Regions from separate parts of the Zooshikella ganghwensis genome, predicted to be linked through region 2. Evidence: riboswitches for the same ligand, from Rfam matches in the RefSeq annotation. Region 2 holds a riboswitch; the other holds the start of a gene.

The links. A riboswitch is a leader RNA that binds a small molecule or an ion and turns the genes downstream of it on or off. The one in region 2 is predicted to bind thiamine pyrophosphate.
Region 1: linked by a shared signal. The riboswitch ahead of thiC (phosphomethylpyrimidine synthase ThiC) and the one ahead of thiB (thiamine ABC transporter substrate binding subunit) in region 2 are both predicted to bind thiamine pyrophosphate.

Annotation. Positions count from the first base shown of each region.
Region 1 is NZ_JAEVHG010000011.1:163,090-171,348, forward strand. Features, by position in the region: gene KHS79_RS16010 (ABC transporter substrate-binding protein) at 1-840, shown strand, start outside; gene KHS79_RS16015 (ABC transporter substrate-binding protein) at 857-1,846, shown strand; TPP riboswitch at 1,940-2,061, shown strand; gene thiC (phosphomethylpyrimidine synthase ThiC) at 2,250-4,181, shown strand; gene thiS (sulfur carrier protein ThiS) at 4,178-4,390, shown strand; gene KHS79_RS16030 (thiazole synthase) at 4,415-5,185, shown strand; gene thiH (2-iminoacetate synthase ThiH) at 5,182-6,303, shown strand; gene KHS79_RS16040 (DUF2845 domain-containing protein) at 6,466-6,822, opposite strand; gene KHS79_RS16045 (hypothetical protein) at 6,867-7,364, opposite strand; gene KHS79_RS16050 (DUF2845 domain-containing protein) at 7,497-7,832, opposite strand; gene KHS79_RS26140 (transporter substrate-binding domain-containing protein) at 8,130-8,259, opposite strand, start outside.
Region 2 is NZ_JAEVHG010000007.1:110,723-118,981, forward strand. Features, by position in the region: gene KHS79_RS12135 (hypothetical protein) at 1-313, opposite strand, end outside; gene KHS79_RS12140 (multicopper oxidase family protein) at 499-1,896, opposite strand; gene KHS79_RS12145 (DUF6933 domain-containing protein) at 1,994-2,509, opposite strand; TPP riboswitch at 2,646-2,766, shown strand; gene thiB (thiamine ABC transporter substrate binding subunit) at 2,912-3,985, shown strand; gene KHS79_RS12155 (ABC transporter permease subunit) at 3,982-5,556, shown strand; gene KHS79_RS12160 (ATP-binding cassette domain-containing protein) at 5,543-6,208, shown strand; gene KHS79_RS12165 (tRNA(Met) cytidine acetyltransferase TmcA) at 6,221-8,259, shown strand, end outside.

The DNA of each region.
Region 1 (8,259 bases), on a different contig from region 2:
GATAGCTTGGTACACTACAACTTAATAACATTTCAAATGGATACCAAACGTTTGCCCAAGCAGCATTTTTCACTTCGTGCAGATACCGCGTGGGATATTATCAAGAGAGTTGACCCAGCCCTTATCATTCTGGGGGATGATAATGCGCTTAGTTATCTTGCTGCAAGAGTTGGTAATAGTCAGTATAAAGCAATTTATCTAGGTATTAATTCTAATCCTCGAAAAACAGGCATATTAAAATACAAAAATATTACAGGGGTACTAGAACGACCATTATACCGTCGTTCAATCATTGAAATGAAGAAAGTACTACCTGAAATGAAAAAAGCGCTGATTATGTTTGATGGGAGTAATACATCAAAATATGCTGCTGAGGACCTATTTCAAGGTCATGATTCTTTAGCATACAGTGGTGTAGAGATACACCTTGAGACAACCAATAATTATGAACGATGGAAGTCAGTGGTGCTGTCAGCGAAAGAAAATGGATATGATGCCGTTTGGGTGGGGCTTTACTTTACTGTATTTGATAAGCAAAAACATATAGATCATCGAGAACTTTTATTTTGGACTTCAAATAACAGTAAGGTGCCTTTATTTGCGTTATGGGATTTTGCGGTAGGTAAGCAGAAAACGATAGGTGGCTATGTTATGACGGGTAATTCACAGGGAGCTGCAGCAGGTTTACTTGCGCAACAAGTACTCGCCGGTACTTTACCAAAGGATATATTGCCTGTCATACCAGAGCATGGTCAGCTGATTTTTAGTCGGCACGAACTTACGCGATGGCAGCTGGCGTTGCCAATGGATTTACAGGTATCTGCAGAATTTATTGAATAATAGTTAGAGGTTATTTATGAAACAACGTATGAAATTATTGCTGCTTGGTATGTTAATATACTGTTCTACTTATGCTCTGGCAGCAAATAAAATTCTCTTAATTGAGAGTTACCATGCCGATTATCCTTGGGATATTAGTTATGTTGAAGGCTTAAGATCTGTCTTTGAGTCGAAAGAAATTTCGCTGCTTCGATTTCAAATGGATACGAAACGAGTTCCAAGTGCAGAGTATCAGCAAAAAGCTGATGAAGCTTGGGCATATTATCAGCAAGTACAGCCTGATCTTGTCATTCTTGGAGATGATAATGCATTAAAGTTTCTTGCCGAGAAATTTTCACAAACAAATACGCCAGTGGTTTATTTAGGTATTAACAGTAATCCAAATAAACTGGGTATTACTAAGTATAAAAATATCACCGGTATTTTAGAGCGCCCATTATTTAAAAAGTCTATTGCTCAAGTGAAAGAAATTTTACCTAATGCAAAAAAGCTTCTTATTCTATTTGATAATGGCACAACTTCTACCCAGGCATTAGAAGATGAGTTTAAAGGTAAAAAGACCGGTGCGATTAGTGGCATAAAAATTGATATTCACCAAATTGGTATTCTAAGTGAGTGGAAATCAGCAGTCAGTTCTGCCAAAGAAAGTGGATATGATGCCATCATTACAGGTCTTTATCATACCTTGCGAGATGAAAACGATAAGTCTGTTGATTCAACCAAATTAATAGAGTGGACGTCAGAAAATACGCCAGTACCTATGTTTGCCTTCTGGGATTTTGCGGTAGGACCAAAAAAAGCAATTGGAGGACTGGTGCTGTATGGTTTTTCCCAAGGCCAAGCGGCTGGCAAAATGGCAATGGACATTTTATCGGGTAAACAGCCTTCCTCTATACGGCCAAAAATAGGAGAGAAGGGTCGAAATCTATACAGTAAGTCATTACTGGAAAAGTGGAGTATTACTTTGCCAGACTCAATTGCCAAACGAGCTGATTATATTGATTGACAGCCATTTTACCTGGCAAAAGAATTAAAGTGTGAATTTATGTCGTGTCTTGATAGTACTTGATCTTCAGTACTTATATTTTCTATACTCTTGGGCATCTTGTCGGAGTGCCTGTAGAGGTGAAGTCATTCATCTCTCTGGCTGAGACTGCAGTTGCGGGATCCGTGGAACCTGATCTGGTTAGTACCAGCGAAGGAAACAAGAGTTGCCAAAGCACGTAGCGATGCCACCTGGGTGTACATAATAAGTAATATACACCAGTTACTGTTCATTTTTCATGGCTTTCGTGCAGTGCTTTCAGTAGTTCACCTGTTGGGCTGTTGAACTGGTTACCAAAACTCTCCCTCTGTTTACTCACGACAAGCAATCACAAACTATATCCATTGTGGACGTGTGAGTGCTTATGTCTAGAAATGAAAGTCGCCAAAAAGCGCAAGATTTTATTAATCAGCTTAGTTGCCAGCCATTTCCAAATTCAGAAAAGATATATATTACTGGCAGCCAAGATAATATTCGCGTTGCTATGCGTCAGATTAAGCTGGCTGATACATTAGCTGGGGGTACAAAGGCTAATCCAAGCTACGAATCTAACCCACCTGTTCCCGTTTATGATACATCAGGGCCATATACTGATCCCTCTGCGACAATTGATGTGCATAAGGGAATAGCTTCGTTGCGTAAATGCTGGATAGAGTCTCGAAATGACACAGAGGAGCTGACGAGGGTATCTTCTCATTATGCACAACAACGTCTGGCTGATGGACAGTTAGAGCATTTACGGTTTGGTTGTTTACCAAAGCCTAAAAAAGCAAAACCTGGTGCTAATGTTACCCAAATGCATTATGCCCGTAAGGGAATTATTACACCTGAAATGGAATATATTGCTATTCGTGAAAATATGGGGCGCGAGCGGGTGCGTAGTGCAGTGCTTAAAAAGCAGCATCCTGGCCAGCATTTTGGTGCAAATTTACCTGAAAATATAACTCCTGAATTTGTACGACAGGAAGTGGCTGAAGGACGAGCTATTATTCCTGCCAATATAAACCACCCAGAATCAGAGCCTATGATCATTGGGCGAAACTTTTTGGTTAAAGTGAATGCCAACATTGGCAACTCGGCTGTGACCTCATCCATTGAAGAAGAAGTTGAAAAACTGGTTTGGGCGACGCGCTGGGGAGCTGATACCGTCATGGATTTATCAACTGGGCGAAATATCCATGAGACGCGGGAATGGATTTTACGTAATTCACCTGTTCCTATTGGCACTGTGCCGATATACCAAGCACTTGAAAAAGTAAAAGGGATTGCTGAAGACCTAAGTTGGGATGTTTTTCGTGATACGTTAATTGAACAAGCAGAGCAGGGTGTAGATTATTTTACTATACATGCCGGTGTATTGTTGCGCTACGTACCTATGACAGCAGAACGTTTAACAGGTATTGTATCTCGTGGCGGCTCTATTATGGCGAAGTGGTGTTTATCCCATCATAAAGAAAACTTTGCTTATACTCACTTCGAAGAAATTTGTGAAATTTGTAAGGCTTATGATGTATCACTTTCGCTTGGTGATGGCTTGCGACCTGGCTCAGTTGCTGATGCGAATGACGAGGCGCAGTTTGCTGAACTTAAAACCCTTGGCGAACTAACAAAAATAGCTTGGCGGCATGATGTTCAGGTTATTATTGAAGGCCCAGGCCATATTCCAATGCATATGATTAAAGAAAATATGGATTTGCAATTGGAACATTGCCATGAAGCACCTTTTTACACATTAGGCCCTTTAGTAACTGATATTGCACCAGGATATGATCATATAACCTCAGGCGTAGGAGCTGCGTTAATCGGTTGGTATGGATGTGCCATGTTATGCTACGTCACACCCAAGGAGCATTTAGGTTTACCCAATAAGGATGATGTAAAAACAGGGATGATTACCTACAAGATTGCAGCACATGCCGCTGACTTGGCAAAAGGACATCCTGGTGCGCAAATACGTGATAATGCAATGTCTAAAGCGCGTTTTGAATTTCGTTGGGAAGATCAGTTCAATTTAGCGTTAGATCCTGATACAGCGCGTGCTTTTCATGATGAAACACTGCCGCAAGCTTCGGGTAAATTAGCTCACTTTTGTTCGATGTGTGGTCCAAAATTCTGTTCTATGAAAATCTCACAGGATGTGCGTGACTATGCTGCAGAGCAGAAACAACAAGGCATTAAAATCCAGCTTCTTGATGAAGAGATGATTGTGGATGCTGAACAAGGTATGCAGCAAAAGTCTGCTGAGTTTAAAGCCAGTGGTGCTGAAATATACCAGTTAATGGAAGCACAAGAATGACCAAGAAGCTGAATATTAGTGTAAATGATGTACCTCGTCAGTTATACAATCCTTGTAGCATTATAGAGTTACTGGTTTTGCTTGAGCAGCCAGAGAAAGGTGTTGCTGTAGCCATTAATACCAACATTATTTGTCGTAGCCAGTGGCGGCAGTATCAGTTACAAGAAAATGACCAGGTTGTAGTGTTTAAGGCTATTGCTGGTGGTTAAGGTGAAAAGGGCTAAGGTGTAAATATGTTAAAAATAGCGAATAAAACTTTTAGCTCTCGATTATTTACGGGAACCGGTAAATTTAATGATAAAACAACCATGGTTGCAGCATTACAAGCATCAGGCTCCGAAATGGTGACCATGGCATTGAAGCGGGTTGATTTGCAAAATAAAGACGATGATATTTTGCAGCCGCTGATCGCTAATAACATGCATTTATTACCAAACACGTCTGGTGCTCGTACCGCAAAAGATGCTATTTTTGCGGCTAAATTAGCACGAGAAGCACTGGAAACTCACTGGATAAAGCTGGAAATACACCCAGACCCACGGTACTTATTGCCTGATCCCGTAGAGACGTTATCTGCTGCAGAACAGTTGGTTAAAGAAGGTTTTGTGGTATTGCCGTATATTCATGCAGACCCTGTTTTATGTAAGCGGTTGGAAAGTGTGGGTGTTGCGGCTGTTATGCCTCTGGGATCACCTATTGGCTCTAATCAAGGGCTTAAAACGAAAGCGTTTTTAGAGATTATTATTGAGCAGTCCAATGTCCCTGTCATTATTGATGCGGGATTAGGAACGCCAAGTCATGCTGCGTCTGCAATGGAAATGGGGGCTGATGCTGTTTTAGTGAATACGGCAATTGCTGTAGCACCCGACCCAGTCGTGATGAGTCGTGCATTTGCATTAGCGGTACAGGCAGGGCGAATGGCATTTGAAACTGGGCTGGCAGGACAACAACAGCAAGCACAGGCTTCAAGCCCATTAACTGCTTTTTTAGAGGATGTCGGATGAGTTTTTACGACTATCTACTGCAAGTTAATTGGGATGAGTGTCGGCTCTCTATTCGTAGTAAAAGCAAGACAGATGTAGAGTGTGCTTTGTCTCGCCAGCGACTAACACTTAATGACTTTCAGGCGCTAATTTCACCTGCAGCTGAACCTTACCTGGAGCAGATGGCTCAGCGGAGTATGCAATTAACTCGGCAGCGTTTTGGCAATACGTTGCAAATGTATATTCCATTATACCTATCGAATCTTTGTTCGAATATTTGTACTTATTGTGGCTTTTCCATTCATAATAAAATTCGCCGCACAACTTTAACCTTGCCACAACTGAATGCAGAAATTGCTGCGGTAAAAAAAATGGGGTTCGATCATGTGCTATTGGTTACAGGAGAATCGGAGTACCGCGTAGGCATTGACTATTTTCGTAAAATAATCAAACACGTGAAATCTCAATTTGCACATCTTTCCATGGAGGTTCAACCTTTAGACCAACATGAATATGAAGAGCTGATTGGTTTAGGACTGGATGCTGTGCTGGTATATCAGGAGACTTATAACCCTGTTACTTATGCCGCACATCATTTAAAAGGAAAGAAACAAGATTTTCGTTATCGGCTGGAAACCGCAGATCGCTTAGGAAAGGCTGGAGTCTACAAAATAGGGATTGGCGCATTAATTGGTTTAGATGACTGGCGAACAGACAGTTACCATGTTGCAATGCATTTAGATTATTTGCAACGATCATACTGGCAAACCAAATATTCGATTTCATTTCCTCGCTTGCGTCCTTGTGCAGGAGAATTTCAACCAAAATCAATCATGACAGATCGTCAATTGTTGCAACTGATTTGTGCCTACCGTTTGTTTAATCCTGATGTTGAGTTATCATTGTCAACAAGAGAGTCTGCGCACTTTAGAAATAATGTTCTCCCATTGGGTATTACCAGCTTAAGTGCAGGTTCAAGCACACAGCCTGGAGGTTATACTGATGAAAGGACGTTAGCATTGAAACAGTTCGAGATTTCTGATGATCGTCCACCAGAACAAATGGAAGAAATAATTAAACTAAAAGGTTTAGAGGTGGTATGGAAGGACTGGGATCGTAGTTTAAATGCTTCGTTTTAGGGCCTGTTAACAGGCCCTAGAAGAGGGTTTGTAACAGGGTAATGGCTGACAGCTTCTCCTATTTAAAAGGGGAGGCTATAATTGGATTTTTTTGTGAAATAGGCGCTAAAGGCACCTATTTTAAATATATTATTGGTGATGTGTACGGATATAATTAATAGTTTAATAACGTTTTCCAGTATTTATCTCTTGTAATATACCATTGTCATTAAAAATAAGGTGTTTGTAAAAAGAGCCAGGTTTACCATAGGTCCATTGTTCAACAGTGTAATAAAGCTTTAGACCTTTTTTGAGCCGGTATTGAAGTGGTTTTGAAAGCTTTTCAGGGTCGCCTTTGTAATGCCATTCACGTTCTATAAACTCTTTTGTAATGGGTGCACCGCATTTTTGTATTATAGTACTCTTATCATCTTGAACTTTTACCAAGTTGCTGCCACAGCGCATCATCGTTGAAGCGCTGTATGCGTTATAAGAATGAGTTAATAGTAAAAAAACTAAACTTAATAAGTATTTATTCATTTTAAATGCTCTTGTTGTATACCACAGCGAAAGGTATATACCTTTCAGTAAGGCAGTAACATATAAACGGTAGCAATGAATGCAGATGATAGGGGGCTAATGCCTTTTACAATAGCATCGGGTTTATTCTGTTGATTCCCTGATAACCAAATCCAGCCATTTCTATTGATTTTAGCATTGGGAATATTAGACTGATTGTTTTGTAGCCATATTTCACCTGCAGCATTGATAGTTGCATCTGGCTTTTGATTAATACCTTTATTAATCCAGAGTTTGCCATCCTTTTTTATAATGATGTCAGAACCCATTGAGTAATGATTCTTAAGTTTTTTTGTTTCATTATCTACAATAATGGCATTAGGTATTGAACTTGTATTTGAGTTAAGCCAAAGCTGGCCATTATCTAAGATAACGGCGTCAGGCATTTTCGATTGATTTTGGCTTTTCCAAATGTATTCGGCGGAAAAGGCTGTATTCGTCAAAATTAGCAAAAAAGTAAGTTGTAATATTATTTTGCTATTGAGATGTTTAGTATTAATCATAGTTTTAATCTTTACGTATATTTAAAATCAATGATCTTACTTTTTTCTATTTAATAATATGTTTAAAGTCTGTTAGTAATTGGTCAATATACTGTTAATTAATTATTAAAGGGTTTTTACTCTAGGGCTCATCTAGTTAATTTTCCAGCGGCCCCCGGTTTGAACACTGCGAACTTGACCATTATGGAAAATGACATACTTGTATAAATCACCTTTTTTGCCATAAGTCCATCGGGTTACAACTTCTTCACTAATACGTACTCTAGTGCCTGTATTATTTAAGTCGTGTTCTTCTGCTACTGTGCCAAGGTTTTCCTTTAGAATTGGTTCTCCACATATATTAAGTACTTCAATTGTACTTTCACCACCTTTGATTAAATATTGACCGCAACGTAAGCTATCTGCATGACTGGTTTGCATAAAAAAGAGTATTGGAGAAAAAAATAAAAACAATAATCGTATATTCATTAGCTAACTCTTTTATTGTAAAAATTTATACTAACATTTGATCTGGCCTTAATCTATAGCGAATATTAATAATTAATTATTATATTTTGATAAGAGTTTAAATGAATTGTTAATGGATGATGAGGGGTTGAAAAATTATTTATAAGTTTTCCCTTAAACGCATTTTTTATGCGAATTTGTTTAAAGATAGTATAATGCTTGTTGAACACATTAATTTATGCATTACATTGGCAGCGTAATCTATACTCATCGCAAACTATTATTATTTGAACTTACCTTGGAATAATAAAGGGTTTATTATTGAATTGAGTAGTACTGACTACGAATTATTGACTCTACGCGTTTATACGTCCCATCCTTCTTCATTGTTTTTAATGTGGCGGCTATTGGAGCTACGAGTTTAACATGTTTCATGTTCAAGTAGGTA
Region 2 (8,259 bases):
CCTGACTATCCACTTTTTGCCACCATCGCTTTCCCTCCAGGACAAACACTAAATCAAAACTAATCGAAGCTTCAGGCTGAATGGCGCCACGAGCAAAATGTGGTTGAAACTTGGCAATGTAGGTATCAATCAGCTCAATAGCATTATCTGTGACACCCGACATTAGCCATTGAAGACAAGCTTGATTTTCTTGTTCATCGTATCTTTCTTCCTTGATAGATAGTGCTGGATGTCGGTTACACCATTCCTGTAACCAAGCTAAACCATCTGGTTGAACGTTTGTGATCAGGGTGCATGCCATCATGCTACTCATTGTATTAAACCTTTGACTGTTTTTTTCTGGGTAGAGCAAGGTAATGCTGTGATAGTGGAGATAATGCTTTTAGTTTGGGTGAATGTTCAAAATTCGCAACTATTTCACTTAAATCAACCGTCACAGATAAATCTGATGAGGAGCATGACAGCTATGATGCCAAGGACATAGCCGTTTAAGTCTAGTTAAGTCACAGTGACGTAGCCCATTAGCCCTGTTTTCATATGATCAATCACATGGCAGTGAAACATCCATCGGCCAGGGTTATCTGCCACAAATGCAATCTGGGCGCTTTCGTTTTTACCAAGTAATACGGTATCGGTCTGATACGGTATTATTTTTCGTTTGTCAGACGTTAATACAGTAAAGCTATGGCCATGCAAGTGAATAGGGTGGTGGTATTGGGTAATGTTTTTGAGTGTAAAAATGTAGCTTTTGCCGCGCTCAAGTGTGACCAGTGGTGCGGGAATACTATCTTTACTCATGCCTTCCCAAGCACGTTTATTGATCGTCCAGAAGGTATGCTTGCCTTTTTTTTGTTGAGCTGTGGGCGTTAAAGCTCCAGCCCACTCAAAAATAAAGTTTACTTTTTCTGCATTTTCCAAGTCTGGTTCAGGAATAGGGTTCATTGGTAGTGATGGTACGCTGTGCTGACCCTCAGATAATGTACTGGGCAGAGGTGTTTTGCTGACTTGTGACGAGACAGTTGAGTGCAGGCTCAGGAGCGGGTAGTGTTCACCGTGCCACACTTCCCAGGAGGTGCCTTTACTGGGAGCAATAAAGCCTAAATCTAATCGCATACCTGGACCCATCGGATGTTCTGTAAGAGGGCGAGGAGTTGCTAGTGGACAACCATCTATTGCCAGGATATAGGCTTGAGCATTGGGAATATGCAGTCGGTAGGTAAGCGTATTATCGACGTTTAGCAGGCGTAACCGTACCCACTCTCCTGCAGGTACGTCGAAAGTGGGTTGGTGTAAACCGTTGACCGTGGGCCAACGACCGGGTGTGCCCATGCGTGCAGCATAACGAGGAATGGATAAGCGCTTAATTTGTCCTTGTTGATCAATATGCCAGTTTTTTAGTACACAGGTGATATCTTCTGCAAAAGCTTGAGCTTGTCGCTCTCGAACAATGAAGGCGCCTACTAAGCCTCGACCCAGCTGTTCGGTGCTGTTCATATGCGGGTGGTACCAAAATGTGCCAGCATCGGGTGGTGTAAATTCGTAAATAAAGCTGCCACCAGGAGGAATGGGCGGTTGGCTCAGAAAAGGAACACCATCCATAGCAATGGGAATGCGAAGGCCATGCCAGTGAATGGTCGTTGGTTCATTTAACTTATTAATAAACTTGATGCGAATGGGTTGGTCTTGTTGAGCATACAGCACTGGTGCGGGAAACTGCCCGTTAAATCCCCATGCAGCAGTGGTGGCTTCTGCAATGAGATTAATCTCAGCCGGTTCAGCTGTCAGTATATAGTCATAATGAGGGGAAGAGTCATCAGCCCAAAGCTGAACAGGTAGCTGGCTCATCAGGCTGGTGGCTATGGTTGACTTAATAAATTGACGACGGGATATAGACATCGAAGGCATTCCTAATAAAGAACGTCTTAAGGGAATAGAAGAAAAGTGGAAGCACAAGGTGTGAAGCAGTAAATGGTATTGAAAAACAATATCAATCTCAAACAGCAACTTTCATCAACAAACGACGCATTGCATGAATACCTGAGTTCATATCCAACATGCTCATGGGGGTGGTGTTAACCTGCTGAATAATACGGAGCAGGGTTTGCTCGCCAATCAAAGGTTGTTCCTCTAAATAGCCTGCTAGCATATGCACTAAATCATTCATAGAGCCAAGTACACGTCGGCTGCAGGTTTTAGTAAAGACGCACTTTTCATTATGCTGTAAGTAATTTGTAAGCGTGACAGAGTTGAAGCCTTCAAATAAGAGGTTGTGTTTTAAGCTCTCTCTAAAAGCGCTGGTGATGTCTCGAACAGTTTGTTTTTTAATTTTTAGCAGTGCGTGACTATACAGGGTTGTTTCATGGGTGAAGAATAAGCAATAGCTGCCACGTATGGAGACAATATTGCAGTACCATGCTCCTAAGTACCCTAGTGTTTGAGGTGGAGCAATATCACTGGTTGTCAGTCCAGCTGCTTTGATGACTTTTTGGGTACAGCGTAAAACCAACATAGGCATTCACTAAATAGTATGAGTGATGTAAAAGAAGTGTAACGAATTTGGATACCTTAAGCCTAGCAGTGATTAATAGCCTTGGCGCTAGCAGAACTAGGCTTGGTTACATAATCATTAACGGTATACAATACGGCCGAACTCATCGGGGTGCAAACGTGTGGTTGCGTCACTATTGATCTATCACACTCGCTGAGAGATACCCGTAGAACCTGATCCAGTTAAAACTGGCGTAGGAAGTTGAGTGCTGTCCTAAGATTAAGTGCCATGATTAGTTGGCTTTTCGGCAGTCTCTCCAGCTTATCCCCCAGACTAACTGGATTCTCATAGTTAGGCATTCTTACTAGAAATCAAATTTGCTAAATGGTGATGATCCATAGCAGATGGATGGGGAATTTTTTGATGTTGTTTATCAAGCATCTAGTGAAAAAGGTTGCACAGTTTTTGCTTTTAAAGCACAAATTCAACGCTATGCCACCTATAGCGAGTCTATGCTTGGTGTTATGTGCCATAGTGCCAGGACAGGCTAGTGCTTCTGAGTCACCAGAGCCGATTTTGACTGTATTTACCTATGAATCCTTTATCAGTGAGTGGGGGCCTGGCCCAAAATTAAAAGCAGCCTTTGATAAACAGTGTCAATGTAAGCTGAACTGGCTCAGCAGCACTGATGGTGTCGGGTTACTGAATCGGCTGCGCCTAGAAGGAGAGCGCCTTCCTGCGGATATTGTTTTAGGGTTAGATCAACACTTATTAGTGGCAGCCAAGCAACTTAAGTTATTTGCACCTCACCAGCAGTCATTACCACCACTGACATTACCAGAGCCCTGGCAGGATAAGGTGTTTGTGCCATATGACTATGGTTATTTTGCATTTATTTATGACACACGTAAGTTAAAGAATCCCCCGCAGTCGCTAGCGGAGTTGGTTAAACGGGATGATATTCAGGTGATTTATCAGGACCCACGGACCAGCACTCCTGGGCAGGGTCTTTTGCTGTGGATGCAACAGGTGTTTGGTGCTCAAGCAACGCAAGCATGGCAGCAATTGGCTAGTCACACTGTCACCGTTACCAAAGGTTGGAGTGAGGCTTATGGCATGTTCTTAAAAGGCGAAGCAGATATGGTGCTGAGCTATACGACATCGCCAGCCTACCACCAAGAAGTTGAAAAGGTGACACACTATCAGGCAGCTGCATTCAATGAAGGACATACGCTGCAAGTAGAAGTGGCTGCCCAGTTGGCCCAAAGCAAACACCCTGAGCTGGCGCGTCAGTTTCTGGCCTTTTTACTCTCACCCAATGCTCAGCGCATTATTGCTACTCATAACTGGATGTTACCTGTGCGCGCGATAAAACAACTGCCACCGGCTTTTGGCCAGTTGATTACGCCGCGTAAGTCTCTGGAAATGCCTCTAGAAACAATAGCAAAACAGCGTAAGCAGTGGCTTCGTCAGTGGCGCCGTGCGGTAAGTCAGTGAGTCGTTTATTCCGTTGTATTCCAGGTATCATTGCCACGAGCTGTGTTTGGCTTAGCTTAAGCTGGGGACTGTTTAATGTCGGTAAATATGCTTTTACTGATATTGAGTGGTCACTCTTCAATGACCCTTGGCTGCAGCAAGTCTTGCTATTTTCAATTAAGCAGGCAGGACTATCTGCTTTGCTTAGTGTGGGAGGGGCCATACTCCTGGCATTAGCCATTGCTCGCCAAGTGTTTTGGGGGCGGCAGTGGCTGTTAGTGTTGCTGCAAATTTGTTTTGCGCTGCCAGTTATCGTCGTTATTTTAGGCGTGGTGCAAGTTTATGGTCGTAGTGGCTGGCTTAATAGTGTATTGGGCACTGAATTTTCCATTTATGGATTAGCAGGCATATTGTTATGCCATGTGTTTTTTAATCTGCCATTGGCAACACGTGTTCTGGTTTCTCACTTAGAGTCCATACCTGAGAGTTATTATGCTCAGGCAGCCCAGATGGAGCTGAATGGTTGGTGGCGCTGGCGGTGGCTTGAGTGGCCATTGATACGCACTCAAGTGATTGGTTTGAGCTTGCTCGTATTTTTATTGTGCTTTAATAGCTTTACTATTGTTTTGGCTTTAGGCGGCGGGCCAAAGTCAACAACATTGGAAGTCGCTATTTATCAGGCATTACGTTATGAGTTTGATTTGCCACTTGCGGGTATGCTGGCTTTATTGCAGTTAACGTTAGCGATTATCATTGCTGTGTTAGCGACGCGATTAATGCCAGCCTCAACTACGGCAGCGCCTGTAAGTATTCGTAGCCATCAAGAAACCCTATGGCTTGCTTCCAGTAAATGGTTGATTGCTATCCGCTGGTTGGGGGTAGTGTTTTGCTTGCTACCACTGCTAGCAATCTTGTGGGGGGCAGGAGCGGGCCTTTCTGCATGGCCGTGGTCTTCATCACTTGGGGAAGCAACTTTCAACTCATTACTCATTGGCTTTGGTTCCTCGTTACTGGCCTGTTTACTGAGCTTGGCAATGTTGCACTTTCGCCAGCAGGTGCGTGCTGGGACAAGTTATCGCTATGTTGACCGCTGGTTGGAGCAAACGGCGGTTGCTGCACTTTTTTTACCGCCCGTTGTATTAGCTACAGGATGGTTTATTGGGACATTGGCATGGAGATCTGATGACTGGAGTTATGCCTTAATTATGATGGCAAATGCCTTAATGGCGTTGCCCTTTACCTTTCGCTTACTTGCCGCTGCTTTTCAGCATTGTTATGACTACTATAAGCCTCTTGCCCAAAGTTTGAATTTACGGCACTGGGCTTGGTGGCGTTGGTTTTTGCTGCCAATGATCCGTAAGCCGCTTGCTCAGTCCCTTGCGCTAGCCTGGATTCTATCCTTGGGAGATATGGGGGTAGCGGTTTTGGTGGGTGCAGCAGACTTTAATACCCTACCACTGACAATTTATCGCTTACTTGGGAGCTACCAGCTTACTTCTGCAATGGCGGTGTCGGTTTGGCTGCTGGCGTGTTGTGGCTTATGTTATGGGTTGGTTTACTTAACACTGGGGAGAAAAGGTGTTAGCAGTTGAAGGTTTAACCATCAAGCGCAACCAGCAGGCTTTGTGTTATTCAGCGCAGCTGCCTGCGGGGCATTTTTGTGCGCTGACTGGTTGCAGTGGGGTTGGTAAAAGTACCTTATTAGAGGCAATAACCGGCTTGCTGCCTGCAACCTCAGGCAGGCTGTTGTGGCAGGGTGAGCGCTTTGACCAAGATACGCCAGGGCAGCGGCCTGTAACTATGTTGTTTCAGCAGCAGAATTTGATAGAACACTTGGATGTCTTTACTAATATTGCGCTAGGTGTATCCCCTTCCGCTAAGTTAACAGTTCAACAGCAGCAGTCCTTGCAACAAGTTACTGAACGTCTGGCGATTGCAGAACTGCTTTCTTGTTCACCCGCTTCGCTTTCAGGAGGACAGCGACAGCGTGTTGCCCTAGCGCGCTGCTTGCTTAGACAAAAGCCATTGCTGCTACTGGATGAGCCATTTAGTGCGCTAGACCCCACTCTTCGTCATGAGTGCTTACTGTTAACCCATGAGTTACAGCAGCAGTTCGGTTTGACGGTTTTATTAGTCACTCACTTTCCAGAAGAAGTGGCATCTATTGCTGACTGTTATTGGCACATTCGTGAGGGAGGACAGATCGATGTGATGTCTCAACCTCATGAGCACAAGAAAAAATAGCTGGTGTAATCAATGGTTGATTGTGATGTTAGCAATGATGAGATGACATTGATTGATGTGCTAAAGAGTGCATGTAAGCAGGCTTCTGTGGCAGGGCACCGGGCTTTGGTCGTTGTTAGTGGTACTTGCCAATGGGCAAATCAGCAGCAGTGTAGCCTGGTATCTTATCTTTCAGCGCAGCAAGAGAAGTGTTCATCTCCTTATCCTTTGTTATGGCTATCTGATCCAGAGCAAGCCCCCTCTGCCATAAAACCTCGTCAGATAAAGCAATGGCTAGGACGTGAAGTGCAGGTTGTGGTAATGGACAGCTTTATTGGGCTTCATCCTGACAGTTTTGGTGCAACCACGGGGCTAATTCCTGCTGGAGGAGCACTGATTTGGGTCATTCCAGAGCTTAGCCGCTGGCCAGTATTTGATGACCCAGAATATCAGCAGTTTATTCCTCAGGGCTTGAATCCCCATCGCTTGTTTCTTAAACGCTTGAAGGACTGCTTGCAAGGATTTTCGGGGCACTGGCTATTTACTGAAAAAGGGTTAATGAAGCAGCCTGCTGTTTATGCAGAGAAAAACAGTAAAGAGGATTTATCTACCTTTTGCTCACAAACCTATGCTAATGCTGAGCAGCAGAGCGTGGTCGAAGAAGTGGTAGGGCTTGTCGAAAAGCGTAATGCACAACCTTTAGTGTTAACTGCAGACCGGGGACGAGGTAAGTCTGCCGCTTTAGGTATTGCAGTGGCACAATTGCTGGGACCAAACCCTACTCATAATAAGCCCTCATTATCAATTCTGGCGACGGCTCCACGTAAGCAGGCGCTTGCTAAGCTTTGGCAACATGCTAATGAGGAACTGTCAGGTTATCAGCCACTTAAACCTGAAGGCAGCAAGCAAGAAGCTGCTGGTCAGTCGCTAACAGGTCCAAGTGGCCAGTTATGTTTTTTATCACCGCAGGATATTCTGCAGCAACAGCCAGTTGTGGATTTATTATTGATTGATGAAGCTGCGATGATACCTGTGCCAATCTTAACGAAGTTAGTGATGGCTTACCCTAAATGTGTTTTGGCGAGCACTGTGCATGGTTATGAGGGAACAGGGCGAGGTTTTGCGGTCCGTTTCCAACGTTTTTTGCGGCAGCATTTTCCTTATTTTCAGCAGATGACCCTTGAAGCTCCAGTGCGTTGGCGTTTGGGTGATCCTTTGGAAGCATTTAGTTATCAAGCCTTATTGCTAGGGGCAAATCCTGCTGATGTTATGCCCACTGCAGATTTCTGTCCTGAACAGCTGACACTGACCTGGTTGGATGCTAAAGATCTGATAGACAATGAACGCCAGTTAAGTCAGCTTTTTGCGTTGTTGGTATTGGCTCACTACCAAACCAAGCCCAGTGATTTACGCCAGTTACTGGATGATCCTAGTGGTCGTCTGTTAGTGGCAGAGTGGCAGGGACAGGTAGTGGGTACATTATGGGCTGTCGAAGAACCACCATTGCCCGAGCCGTTAAGGGAACCTGTTTGGCTGGGTTTGCGTCGCCTGAAAGGGCAGCTTTTACCACAAACATTAACTTATCATGGCGGGGATAAACAGGCTGGGGCCTTTGCTTACCTGCGAGTGATGCGAATTGCTGTCCACCCTGACTGGCAACGTTTAGGGATAGGTCAGCAACTTGTAGCAAGGCTGAGGCAATATGCTCAGCAAGCTCAGTATGACTATATTGGGACCAGCTTTGGGCTAACGGCTGATGTGCTTTCTTTCTGGCTCCGTTGTGGGTTATTACCTGTTCGCTGGGGCTTAAGTGCTGATGCAGCCAGTGGTGTATTTTCAGCGGTGATGCTACAACCACTGAACGATAAGGCAGAATCGAGAGGTACCGTTTGGCAGCAGGAACATCTGCTGGCGCTGCGCTACTGGTTAACCGCAAACCATATGGTTTTTCATTCTCTCGACTGTGAGGTTATCGTTCAATGGGTTAGTGCCTGTTCAGCTCAGGACCTGTTTAGGCAGATCAGCCTTAGAGATTGGGAGTTAATCAGTGGCTTTGCCAAAGGGCAACGTGG